Regions from separate parts of the Marinomonas sp. PE14-40 genome, predicted to be linked through region 2. Evidence: predicted binding sites of a transcription regulator. Region 2 holds the regulator's gene; the other holds the start of a gene.
The links. Region 2 encodes PhoB, which activates phosphate uptake and scavenging genes when phosphate is short. Its sites were predicted from a motif close to TGTCATANNNNTGTCANA; they were not measured.

Region 1: a site for PhoB is predicted at 2,301-2,318, ahead of Q0A08_RS21720 (putative 2-aminoethylphosphonate ABC transporter substrate-binding protein). Genes of this name have one in related genera too.

Annotation. Positions count from the first base shown of each region.
Region 1 is NZ_CP130700.1:4,687,141-4,694,130, forward strand. Features, by position in the region: gene Q0A08_RS21715 (putative 2-aminoethylphosphonate ABC transporter ATP-binding protein) at 1-1,053, opposite strand, end outside; gene Q0A08_RS21720 (putative 2-aminoethylphosphonate ABC transporter substrate-binding protein) at 1,188-2,216, opposite strand; gene phnW (2-aminoethylphosphonate--pyruvate transaminase) at 2,479-3,597, shown strand; gene Q0A08_RS21730 (aspartate aminotransferase family protein) at 3,601-4,980, shown strand; gene phnX (phosphonoacetaldehyde hydrolase) at 5,077-5,886, shown strand; gene Q0A08_RS21740 (DMT family transporter) at 6,080-6,958, shown strand.
Region 2 is NZ_CP130700.1:3,497,643-3,504,632, forward strand. Features, by position in the region: gene cysZ (sulfate transporter CysZ) at 162-938, shown strand; gene Q0A08_RS16205 (response regulator) at 939-1,835, shown strand; gene phoR (phosphate regulon sensor histidine kinase PhoR) at 1,930-3,261, opposite strand; gene phoB (phosphate regulon transcriptional regulator PhoB) at 3,268-3,963, opposite strand; gene ubiA (4-hydroxybenzoate octaprenyltransferase) at 4,046-4,903, opposite strand; gene Q0A08_RS16225 (chorismate--pyruvate lyase family protein) at 4,903-5,487, opposite strand; gene Q0A08_RS16230 (HDOD domain-containing protein) at 5,574-6,839, opposite strand; gene Q0A08_RS16235 (amino acid ABC transporter ATP-binding protein) at 6,951-6,990, opposite strand, start outside.

The sequences.
Region 1 (6,990 bases), 1.2 Mb from region 2:
TTGTAAGGGAATTTCGACCTGTATTACTTGTTCTCCCATCGTATTTCTACTGGCTGCTTCACTACTTATGAGTTGGCAATCCACTTTAATGTTCGCACCTTGGAAGGTAAGTGATTGAATATTGATAGGGAAACTGACTTTAGATACGACTTCTTGGTTTTCAACTTCAGGATTAGAGAACTGAATATCTTCAGGGCGTACACCTAGGATAAGAGATTGCTGTACATCAGATTTTGTATTTTCTATATAGTCATTAATAAACTCAGGCCAAAGAGGAGAGAAATTTTGACCTGCTAGTTTAAACGTCTTGTCTTTACCTAGTTGTGCAGGGAGAAAGTTCATACTGCCGACAAAATTAGCAACAAAATGGGAGGCCGGCTCTAGATATATTTCACTGGGAGTGCCCACTTGCTCTATCTTGCCGTGATTCATCACTACAATTTTATCAGCCATTACCATGGCTTCTTCTTGGTCGTGGGTGACCATTATGGTGGTGATTCCTAATTGCTTTTGTAATTGGCAGATCTCAGTGCGCAAGTGATGCCTCACTTTGGCATCCAACGCAGATAAGGGCTCATCGAGTAAAAGTAAACCAGGAGATAGAGCCAGCGCTCTTGCAAGAGCAACCCTTTGTTGCTGACCACCAGACAGTTGGCTTGGAAACTTATCTCCAGAACCTACTAGGTCAATAACAGACAACCAATGATTAACTTTCTTATGCACCTCTTTCCTGTTGTGACCCTGTTGTTTAAGAGCCAAAGCAAGGTTATCTGCCACGGTTAAATTAGGAAAAAGCGCATAGGATTGAAACACAATACCAAAGTCACGTTGGCTTGCAGGTAAGCGGGTAATATTTGTATTAGCTTGGGTAATAACACCTTGATCAGCAATCTCTAAACCAGCAATACAACGTAATAGGGTTGTCTTACCACAGCCAGATGGCCCTAAAAAACAAATAAACTCTCCTTCTTCAACATTAAGAGAGATATCTTCCAAAGCTTTAAAGTTGGCAAAGGATTTGTTGAGCTTGTGTATGTTTAAATAGGCTGACATGTGCATCCCTAATTTGGTCTATTAGATGTTGAGTTTTACGCTTGCTGTGTGACCGCATGATGACGTTAGCAAAGAGTCTTTTATGATTGTGGCAAGCCGGAGTGCTTGGCTTGCCACAAATAAAGCTTTGAGGCTTATTTAGGTTCAGATTTGGCATCAAATTTTTGAGACCAAGTCGCAAGCGTAGCGCTTCTACCTTGTGCCATAGTGCTAAAGTCTAATTTCACCATAGCGGTTTCAACATCAGGATAATTTGCTACTTTCTTGTTTACCTGTTTGTGAGAAACAATAGGATAGAATTGGCTGTAAAGTTCGTTGGCTTTACGAGACAGTGACCATTCAACAAGGCGTTTGGCTGCTTCGGACTGAGTGTTTACTAAGCCTACTGCTTCCGCTTCCCAACCTATTCCTTCACTTGGCATAAGAATATCAATCGGTGCGCCTTGTGATTTCAATTTCGCACCACGACTCGCCATAGAAATACCAATTGCAACCTCACCCATGGCGGCTTGAACGCAAGGTTTAGAACCTGAATGGGTGTAGTGAGCAATGTTTTGATCTAGTTCTTGCATAAACTGCCATGCTTTTTGCTCTCCCATGGTTTGTAACCAAGTCGATACTTGCATATAGCCAGTGCCTGAAGATGCAGGGTTCGGCATGGCAATGTGACCTTGATAAACCGACTTAGTTAAGTCCTTCCAGCTGTTTGGTTTAGGTAAGTTGTTTGCCTTAGCAACTCTTTCGTTAAAGCATACGGCATTGAAAAAAGCATCATTACCGAACCAAGCTTGTTGTGCTTCAGGGTCATTTAGATAGGAGCGAGTTTCAGCCAAACCTTGTGGTACATAATGTTTTACTATGCCTTCGTTTTTAAGTAGAGCCATAGAAGAGCCAGCTAGCCCCCAAATGACTTCTGCTTGAGGGTTATTTTTTTCAGCTAAGAGTTTTGCCGTCATTATGCCAGTGGAGTCTCTCACCCAACGGATAGTGATATCTGGGTTTTCAGCTTCAAAACCTGCTTTGTAAGGTGCAAGTTGCTCTGTTTCAAAAGCCGTGTAAACAGTTAGCTCTTCTGCACTTGCAAGTGAGCTAGTGAACATGGCAGCGCATAGAGAAGTGACACCAAAACATAAAGACGTGTGAAGCTTGGAGAAGGTTTTCATAAGTTTTCCTTTTGGTATTTACCAGATTGTTTGTTTCATACTAAAAAAGGAATGTGACACTCATGTTTCAAAGATAAGTCATTTTATTAAGTTTTAATGACAGCGAGGTTTTGTACATATGTTTGACTTTTTTGCTCATATTTTATTAAAAACACCTAATTATAAAATAATTCACAGATAAAATTTTCAGTTATGGCTTTACAAGAAAGCAAAATTGTCAGTATAGTCTTTCGAAACTGGTATATACCAAATGGAGTTTTAGATGCAAAACCTCGAAAATCAATATTTATTATTGACCCCTGGCCCATTAACAACGACCAAAACAGTTCGCGAAGCCATGTTACAAGATTGGTGTACTTGGGATGATGAGTACAATTTAGATATCGTGCAGGTTATACGATCTAACTTAGTTTCATTGGCGGTGTCGGCGCCAAATAAAGAACAATTTACAGCGACCTTGATGCAAGGTAGCGGTACTGCATCAGTTGAAGCAACAATTGGTACTGTGATACCTGAAGGCGGTAAATTGCTAGTGGTTAATAACGGTGCTTATGGCGCACGAATGGCTGAGATCGCAGGTTATTTAAAGCTAGATTGTCATGTTCTAGAGCTAAGTGAAATGACTATGCCAAGCGCCTCCATGATAGATGAAATCTTGCAGGAAGATAGTCAGATCACCCATGTTGCTATGGTGCATTGTGAAACAACGACAGGCATGTTAAATCCTGTTAAAAGCGTCTGTGAGACAGTAAAAAAGCATGGCAAAGTAATGATATTAGATGCTATGTCTAGCTTTGGTGGTATACCGCTTGATATGTCTGAATTAGGTATAGACTTCCTCATTAGTTCTGCGAATAAATGCATTCAAGGCGTGCCTGGTTTTGGTTTTGTTATTGCCAATAAAGACCAGCTACAAGCCTGCCAAGGTCAAGCTCGCTCGCTTTCGTTAGACCTTTATCAGCAATGGTTATGTATGGAAGCGAACAAGGGAAAGTGGCGCTTTACGTCTCCTACTCATACAGTGAGAGCCTTTGCTCAAGCTATGTCTGAGTTAGAAGAAGAAGGAGGTGTAGAGGTTAGATACCAGCGTTATTCACAAAACCAAAAAATACTGGTTGAAGGCATGCTGGGATTAGGCTTTAAATGCCTATTAGATGAGAGTCTACACTCGCCTATTATCACGTCTTTTTACTCCCCAAAAGAGCAAGGTTACAACTTCAAAGATTTTTATAATGCATTGAAAAAACAGGGCTTTGTTATTTACCCTGGTAAGGTTTCTGATGCTGATTGCTTTCGAATTGGCAACATAGGAGATGTGCATCCTAAGGATATTGAGCGTCTTATTTTAGCTATTAGTAATGCTATGTACTGGTTGAAATAATAGATGAAAATATCACCGTTTAATCCACAAAGTGCTTGCAGCGAAGGAGATACAAATACCAGTGCTGCCAGGCAAGACTGGATAGATCAAAGCCACGATAAAAAGACAAAAGATGTTCTGGCACAGGATAGCCGTCATTTTTTGCACCAGGCTATGTCTACTCCTTGTTTGGATGCTTTAGTGGCTGCCAAAGGGGTTTATTTAGAGGATCTAGCTGGCCATAAATACATGGATTTCCATGGTAATAATGTCCATCAATTAGGTCATGGTCATCCCCATGTCATTGCCAAAATACAAGCTCAATTAGCGGATTTACCTTTCGCTCCAAGGCGTTTTACACATCAAGTCGCTGTTGATTGCGCTGCTAAGCTAACAAGCATTGCAGGAGAGTCTCTTAATCGTGTGCTCTTTGCACCAGGTGGTACTTCAGTTGTTGGTATGGCACTTAAGCTTGCACGGCATGTGACAGGAAATGCCAAGGTTATTTCACTGTGGGATAGTTTTCATGGTGCTTCTATGGATGCAATTTCAGTGGGTGGTGAAGCCTGCTTTAGGGAAAGCATGGGGCCATTGATGGCTGGAGTGGAGCGAATTCCGCCAGCGGTAAGTTATCGTGGCGCTTTACCTTCACCTGATGGTAGTGACCTTCATTATGCAGACTACTTAGAGTATGTGATTGAAAAAGAAGGGGGCGTTGGTGCTTTTATCGCAGAAGCTGTGCGTAATACCGATGTTCAAGTGCCAAGTAAGGCTTATTGGAAGCGGGTAAGAGAAATCTGCGATCGCCATAATGTGCTCTTGATATTAGATGATATTCCTAATGGCATGGGACGAACAGGGCATTGGTTTAGCCATCAATACTATGGCATAGAACCAGATATTCTCTGCATAGGTAAAGGTTTAGGCGCAGGCGTCGTGCCTTTCGCCGCTATGCTGACACGGGATGAATACAACACGGCTGAGCAAGTGTCTTTAGGCCACTATACCCATGAGAAAAGCCCCATAGGCTGTGCTGCTGCATTGGCAATGATAGAGGTGATTGAAAGGGATAATTTGTTAGAAAAAACACGGCAAGATCATGAGTTTGTCAAAGCAAGATTAGCTGACTTGGCGGCTAAATTTCCCATCATAGGCGATGTTAGAGGAGTCGGTATGCTATGGGGAATTGAGTTAGTAACAGACCCTATAAAGAAAACGCGTGCCCTAGTGCAAGCTGAACAGGTGATGTATCGATGTTTGGCATTAGGGCTTAGTTTTAAGGTGAGTCAGGGTAATGTGCTGCAACTTAGTCCACCACTCATTATTACTCGTTCTGAATTAAGCGAAGCATTAGACATATTAGAGCAAGCCTTGTCAGAGCTTGAATTCACGGCTCCTAAATAGGCCGTTTTTAATATGTCATTGTTAATAGAAATTAAATTTTTATAGATAGAAGACGCTAGGGCTCAGCCTGATAGCAAATAAACGAGAGGATTTAAAATGCAAAAGTTACAAGCTGTTATTTTCGATTGGGCAGGCACCTTGGTTGATTTTGGTTCCTTTGCACCAACAACCATTTTTGTGGAAGCGTTTAGACGAGGTTATGACTTTGATGTCTCTTTGGCTGAGGCTCGTGTTCCTATGGGTCTTGGAAAATGGGATCATATTCAAGCTGTTGGTCGTATCCCAGAAGTTGCTGAACGTTGGTTAGCTCAGTTTGGCGAGCCAATGACGAATAAGAATATCGATGATATCTATGAGGTTTTTATGCCTTTGCAGATTGCTAAGGTAGCACAGCATGCTGATCCTATCCCTGGCGCGCCACAAGTACTGAATCAGCTTAGGGATAAAGGGTTAAAAATAGGCTCTTGTACGGGTTATCCTCGTTGCGTCATTGATGAGCTATTGCCTGCAGCGAAAGCAAATGGTATCGCGCCAGATAACGTTGTTGCTACGGATGATCTTGCTTCTGGTGGTCGACCAGCACCTTATATGGTGCTTAAAAACGTGATCGATTTAGCGGTTACAGATGTTAATGCCTGCGTTAAAGTTGATGACTCAGTACCAGGTATTACAGAGGGGTTGAATGCCAGCATGTGGACGGTAGCACTTCTGTTATCAGGTAATGAAGCGGGACTAACCCAGGCAGAATATGAGGCTGCTGATGAAGAGACATTGGCTCAAGCAAGAACTAAGGCAAGGCTTGCTTTTGACGGTTCAGGAGCACATTATCAAATAGATACCATCGCCGATCTACCTGCTGTACTTGAAGATATTGATAAGAGATTAGCAGCAGGTGAAAAACCTTAGCTGCTAACTCGATTGTTAAAGAAATATCAGCCTCCTTTTATCTAGATAGGCAGGGTGAATAAATTTAAATGTATTTTAAGCCGCCTTCGGGCGGCTTTTTCTACTTCGAAGCTTTCACTAAGAGTAAAAGCCAGTCACACTGCAAAACTGAATTGATACCAGCCATTAGGTTTAACATAACAAGGACTCAGTTTTGTTCTCACGACTTATTGCTTTAGCACCCTTTTTCTTTGTATTTCTATGGAGTACCGGTTTTATAGGTGCCAAGTACGCACTGGTTTATATCGAACCTTTTACGCTGCTCATGGTACGTATGTTTATTACCTTAGTGCTTTTAGGGGCTATGTGCTGGTATTGGGTCAAAAAGTGGCCAACGAAAAAAGAAATTGGACACCAGATGGTGGCAGGATTATTGATTCATGGTGTGTATTTATCAGGTGTATTTGCTGCCATTAAAGCTGGTCTACCTGCAGGAATAACTGCCATTATTGTCGGTGGACAGCCTATCTTAACCGTAGTTTTGAGTTGGTATTTGTATAAAGCTAGGCTCACCTTGAGGCAAAGCTTTGGTTTTGGGTTTGGTTTAATCGGTGTAGTCGCCACAGTTCTATTCACTCAGGGAGTATCAGATTTTAGCTTCTCATTTACGGCCGTTTTATATGCCTTGATAGCATTATTGGCGATTACACTTGGTAGTCTTTATCAAAAACATTTTGGCGCTAAAGTAGAGCTATTGGCTGCTAATTTTTGGCAGTATGCGAGCAGTTTAGTGCTGGTCACTATTTTGTCCTTCAGCTTTGAGACCCAAGTAATTGAATGGTCTTTAACTTTAATTTTGTCACTTACTTGGCTGATTTTTGTTTTGTCCTTTATGGCGACCTTTTTACTGCTTTATTTGATTCGAGAAGGTGAAGCCTCTCAGGTGGCAAGTTATTTCTACTTAGTGCCGCCCACAGCAAGTCTTAATGCTTGGATATTATTTGATGAGCGATTGGTTCCAGCCGCCTTATTTGCAATGGCATTAACTGTGTTTGGTGTTTATCTAGTCACCTCAAAAGGCCGCTCTAAATAATAGGGTAACTATGCCTATGTTATTTAATAAGC
Region 2 (6,990 bases):
CTCAATCGAAATTGCGCATTACGCTATACGCATAATAAAGGTTTAATCTAAAAAACGAATAAATAGGCTCTGCTAAATCGGTTGGGAAGCGTGATAATTACAGGGAAGTTAGATAAAAATATGATAATGTCTATTTTCTAGAAAATTGATGGAACAAATTTGTGATACTGCAACCTTTTCAAGTGATAGGGGCTTATTTAAAAGCGTTACCTATCCTACTTTCGCCGGGTTTAAGGCTTTTTATCCTGGTACCTTTATTAGCCAATATGGGCCTAATGGCGCTGCTATATATGGTCGCATTTAGCTATTTTGGTGACTTAACGGCTTATCTGATGAGCTGGTTGCCTGATTGGCTTTCATTTTTAAGTTGGCTATTTTATCTAGGCTTTAGTTTGTTAAGTGCTATCAGTCTATTTTATGCGTTTTCTATCGGCGTCAATATAATCGCAGCACCTTTCAACGGCATTCTTGCTGAAAAAGTAGAGGCTAGATTATCGGGAGAGACAGTTGAATCTGATTTAGACTTTCGTAAAGTATGTCTCTTGATTAGCCAAAGTGTAGTGCGCGAATTACAGAAAGTACTCTACTTTTTGCCTCGCTTTATACTTTTGTTTATCCTGTCCTTAATACCTATAGTTAACATCATTACGCCTTTTCTTTGGCTATTCTTTGGCGCTTGGGTGTTAGCGATACAATATATGGATTACTCGTTCGATAATAACCGAGTATCTTTTGCTGAAATGCGAGTAGGTCTTAGGCAAAAACCTATTTTATGTTGGTCTTTTGGCTTCATAGTCATGCTGCTACTACCTATTCCATTCGTTAATTTTGTGGTCATTCCATTAGCGGTGGTGGCCTCTACCATTCTTTGGTGTGATTCATTTAAAGCAAGTTATTCAAAGAGTGATAGCCTTGCACAAAATTTTGGAAATAAATAAATGGCTATAAAAATTTTGGTTGTTGATGATGCTTCTTTTACTCGAGATCTGATTCGTCGTACTTTAAAAAAACACTTTCCATCAGCTCAGTTGGAAGAAGCGGTAAACGGTCGTAAAGCTCAACAACTTATGAATAAGGTCAAATTTGATATGATCTTATGCGATTGGGAAATGCCTGAAATGACAGGGCTTGAACTACTTGATTGGTGTCGTCAGCAAGATAATTACAAAAAGGAAAACGTGCCTTTTGTCATGATCACCAGCCGTGGCGATAAAGACCATGTAGTGGAAGCGGTAAAAACTGGGGTAACGGATTACCTAGGTAAACCTTTCTCCAGTGAGCAACTGGTTAATAAAATAGTATCAGCGGCGAAAAAGCATAATTTAGATTCCGCTCTGATGGCTAAAGGCGCTAGAGGCACAGGTGCTGAAAAGGAAGTGTTGGATAATCTAACAAAAGCGGCGACAGGTTCTGGCCCTAAAGGCATGACAAGTCATACTTCAGGTTCTCTAGATGTTTTACTTGGAGGAAAAAGCCCGAAAGCAGCAACGGTTACTAAACCTAAAATCACTCACCCTAAAGTCACGATTAAAGACGTTAAAGTGCCGAGTATGGTGCGTTTTGCGGGTAAGCAGTTTAGAACCATGGTGATCCAGTTTAGCTGTACAGAAGCCAGTCTTTTGATTAAGAGTGACGATGTTATTCCAAGCGTATTAGATCAAGCCGTGCTCGATTTAGAGTTTAAAGGTAAGGTCAACCGTTTGAACTATTATGTGCAAGGCGTAGCGACAACAGAGAAAAAACCAACCTCATCTTTTTTGACCGTCACGTTAGGGTTAATTGATCAGGATGAAGAGAAAGAGACTTTTATTAAAGCCTTGTTTGAAAGCTTGTAGCGAGACGTTTAACTTCATGAGTTATATGCGTTAGTGTTTTCTTGCTAGAAAGATAAATGGCTAGTCCAAATAGAATTGGACTAGCCAATAAACGCTAAGAGGCGTCCTTATCAATCGCTTCAATCTCTGGTGTACTTGATTCTCTTACCCTTGTACGAGGGAAGTGGCAGGAAAAAGTACTGCCAAAGCCAAGCTGACTACTAATATCCAACTTACTATCGTGATGATGAAGTACATGCTTCACAATAGACAGACCTAAGCCAGTACCTGCAGTGTCAGAACCTCGACCTTTATCAATCCGAAAGAAACGTTCGGTTAATCTAGGAATAAACCTAGGATCTATTCCTAAGCCATTATCCTGAACACAGAAAATCCCACCGTCTTTATTTACTTGCCAGCTTATATCTATTTCACCACCATCGGGTGAGTACTTGAGTGCATTCACGACTAGATTTGAGAACGCGCTATAAAGTTCGCTGTAACTACCAAAGATAGAGCTTTCTTCATCCGCATCCCAGCTTAAAAAGTGTTCGCTGGTGGTAAACACCTTAGCTGAATCACAAATCACCTGAATAAGATCACTGACATTATGCCATTGGTCTGAATCTGCTCTTTGGTTGCTTTCTAAACGAGAAAGAAGGAGCAAGTCTTCGATCAGTAATTCCATGCGATTAGACTGAGTATTCATATTTACCACGCCTTTTTGCATCCGCTCAGGCAAAGACTCTTTAAACATATCCAGTGTTTCTAGATAGCCTTTAATCACTGTGAGTGGTGTTTTTAGCTCGTGTGAGGCATTGGCAACAAAGTCTTTACGCATTTGCTCAAGTAAGTGCAGACGTGTGACGTCACGAACAAAAATAAGGTGATCATTTTTTGAATAAAGCGTGGTTTGAAACTCTAGAAAAGTGCCTTCTTTGGCGGGTGATTGAATCACCAAAGGGTCGCCAAATCGCTTTTGGCTAAAATAACGAAAAAACTCAGGAGTGCGAACAATGTTGGTTAACGGCTGGCTTCGGTCTGTGGGTTTAACTAAACCAAGCAAATCTCCAGCGGAAGTATTCCACCACTCTAAGCGGCCTGTGTTATCGGCCATGATAACGCCATCTTGCAATGCTGATGTAGAGTCTTCAATTCTAGCTAAAGCTTGTTGCATGCGCTTTTTAGACTTTCTTTGTTTCTTTTGCAGTCGATTAACTGCGTCAAAAACATCCCCCCAAATTCCTGAAGAATCCGGAGGTAATGAACGTCCAGAACGTCGAATCCAGCTATGAAAGCGATAAAGCTCGTAAAACTGCCAACATAATAAACTTAAAACATATAAAAATAGTAAAGGGAAAGTTTGCTCGCTAAGCATGCCAATAAATAGGCAAGTGAAAAAACCAAGCAAAAGTTTAACGGTGGCGCTTTTCCAAACTGTCTTCATAAGTTTTTAAGCCAAACGCTTACTTGAAAATCGATAACCTGTACCCCTAACGGTTTGAATAAGGTAATCATGGCTATCACCTATCGCTTTACGTAAGCGACGAATGTGAACATCGACAGTTCTCTCTTCAACGTAAACATTCCCACCCCAAACCTGATCCAATAGCTGTGCTCTTGAATAAGCTCTTTCTTGGTGAGTGATTAAAAACTTGAGTAAACGATATTCGGTTGGGCCCATTTCTAAAGGTTTAGTGCCTATAGAAACCCTTTGGCTTAGAGGATCAAGTTTTAGACCATCAACCTCAATAGGCTCATCAACACCCTGAGGGTGAGCTCGACGTAGTACCGCCTTAAGGCGAGCAACTAACTCTCGAGGTGAAAAAGGCTTGGTGATGTAATCGTCCGCACCTGCTTCTAATCCTTGAATTTTATTGTCTTCTTCACTTTTTGCGGTAAGCATGATGACGGGAATTTCAGCTGTTAGTACGTCTTTTTTAAGACGACGTGTTAGCTCAATACCACTGCCACCAGGCATCATCCAATCCACAAGGATCAAATCGGGTCTATGATCCACGATTATCTCGTAGGCGGTACGGCTATTATCCGCTTCAAGGTATTCATAACCAGCCATCTCAAGAGCAATGGCGATCATTTCTCGAATTGATGATTCATCGTCAATTATTAATACTTTTTTACCGGTCACAGGATCTATCCTCTTCTCTGGAACGGTTTAATTAAAACGATCAATTGTGACAGTTTAGTTAAAATGTCACAGATGACTTAATTTAGTGTACAAAAAAGCCCGCAATAAAGCCTAAAAATACACAAAAGCCTATGCGATTATTATCTAAAAATGATTTAAAACAAGCAGATCGCTCCCTTTCTCTTGCTTGCCAAAATTGTTGAAAGAAAAAGCCAGCGCTAATCAACAAACTGATAAAAAAGAAAGCGCCTAGCTCTCTGATAACACCGACCCAAACCAATAATGACAGAGCAAGTCCTTGTAGCAGTAAAATAATGACAAGGTCATATTGAGCAAAGAGTATCGCAGTGGACTTGATTCCTACCTTAAGATCATCATTGCGGTCGACCATGGCGTAATAAGTGTCGTAGGCGATCGTCCAAAACACATTCGCCATAAAGAGCATCCAAAGTTCAATGTCAGTTAAGGAGCCACCTTGAGCTACATAGGCCATAGGAATCGCCCAAGAGAAAGCTAATCCTAGAAATAACTGAGGTAAATGGGTGACTCGTTTCATGAAAGGGTATAGCGCTGCTAAGCCTAAACCGACAAAGGATAAGATAATGGTTTTTAGATCGGTGAAAAGTACGAGTACAAAACTGATGAGACATAATAAGGCAAAAAAGCCTAAGGCTTCTTTTTCGCTAACCCTGCCTGAAGGCAGCGGACGACCCTTGGTTCGCTCAACAAAACCATCAACTTTTCTATCTGCATAATCATTAATAACACAACCCGCTGAGCGCATAGAAAAGACGCCAGCAATAAAAATAAGAAGTAAGTGCCAATCAGGAAAGCCATCAGCAGCAAGCCACAAGGCCCATAAAGTTGGCCACAAGAGTAATAGGGTGCCAATCGGCTTATCTAGTCGAGCTAACTCGGCTAAAGCGATGATTTTACTCATTATTCATCCTTTAAATTTAAAAAGGGTTTGATTGCAGGAAAAAACACTTCATTGACGAGTATACCTTGACCATATTGATAGAAAACAGAGCGTCTTGCCCAAGTTGGCTCGTTTATATGAGAAAACAAGTTAGCAGGCAGTTGGGCCACTTCTATTTCGCCACGAGTCAGACCTTTATGCTTATAAAGGAAGCCACCAAGGGGGTTATTACCTAACTTAGGTAAATAGCGCCAATGGCCTTTTAATGACCTTGCAGGAATGATGGAGCGTGCATAGATAATGGCTTGACCATCTACGTTAAGGATAACTTCTCGTATGCGAGCCGCTTCACGGGCTTTTAAGTTAAGTTTTTTTCTTTCTCTTTGGGTCGTTTGGCCCCAAGTATCTGAAATGACATCGACCGTCAGTTTGCCCAGTGTTTGAATTTTTGCCGTTAAAGAACCCTGCTCTGTAAGCCATGGAAATATAAAAGCGGGAATATTTTTACTGTGAGCACGGCTCAAAGATGACCAAACATAATCAAATTGTTTGGTCGCTGTGAAGTTGAGTCTTGGGTTGCTGTTTGGCTGATCAATAACTGGCATCAAAATAAGGATATTGTCCCAATAGTCTAAAAATATAACCCGAGCTTAAGAAAAGAGAGAGCCTTTCCTATTGAAGTCTGACTTACCTAATTGCCATTAATTAAAGATACCATCAACTTAATGTTTTCTGAGTTGTCTTGTAGGTCTTTATAAAGGCTTTGTAGTTGTTTCTGATCCAGCCCAATCATATCTTGGCTGGCTTTAGAAATATCTTCTTTATTCAACAGGTTATGACATACATTTAACATTCTCGCTATGATGGCATTTTCTCCATCATAGGCCAAATTTTTACTGTAACGAATGCCGTTACAGATACCATCTGGTAAGTCCCAATGACGTAATAGCCAAGCCCCAATCTGTTCTCTACTGAGCTTAAGTAACTGTACTTCAACTAAATTGGTTGGAAGGTGAGCGTTAATTTCAAGTTGACGAGACAAGATATTAAAATGAGGTGGTAACACGGCGCCAATGGCTAGCAAGCCAAAGTTATGTAGCAAGCCTGCTAGGTAAGCATGGCCTAACCTAGGGCGCTTTTTCGCAGGCATGGCTTTCACCATCGCTTCCATTAAAGAGGCGAAGGAAACCGCTTCAAGCCAGTAATTATCATAGTGTCTAGGCCCATTTTCCGGCACAGCTAAGGCTTTACCCATTGATAGACCAAGTGCTAGGTTCATCACCATATCAAAACCTAACACACGAATGATAGCATCCTCTACCGACTCAATTTCTCCAGGCGCACCATAGTAAGGAGAGCTGGCCCAACTAACGACCTGAGCCGCTAAACTAGGGTCAAGGCTAATCACTTCACATAACTCATCAGTGCCTGCATTCTCATCTGCACACAAACGTATGATGCGCTGTGATGATGCTGGTAAAGGAGGGAGTTCAAGAGTTTCTTCTAAACGTTGACGAAGACGAATGGACTGAAATCCACCTAAAGCACTCAACATGCTTTCTTCATCTTGCTCATGGCTTTCAACTTCGGTTTTAAGCTGATCTTGAGGGATGGAGAAATCGCCAAAGTAACATTTAGAGCCTGAAAAAATCTTATTAATCTCAATTGCCTCGATTGAGTTAAATTTCGTCAGATCTGTTTTTTTCAGAGATAGCTTAGTTTTACCTTTGAGGCTTTCATCAATATAGGTGATGACTTTATGAGTATTGAGCAGTAGGTCACTGGTGACATTATAAGAATTTATCGTGGCTAAGCGGCGCTTACTAACGCGTGTAATAGCACCGATATCGAGCATAGAATCAAATGGGAAAATGGCTTGAACCTTACCGGTTGAATCCTGTAAGTGAACAATTTTAACCTTTAGGCTTGGGGTTATATCTGATTCTTGCTGAGTCATAAATTTCAATTTGCGTCATGAGTGTTAATAAGCAAGCAATTTAACAAATATCGAAAAACAAAAAAGCCCCTAAAAGGGGCTTTTTTGTGCAATGACTGCTTTTTTTCTCAATTAGTGGTTCAAAATCTGACTTAAGAACAATTGAGTACGG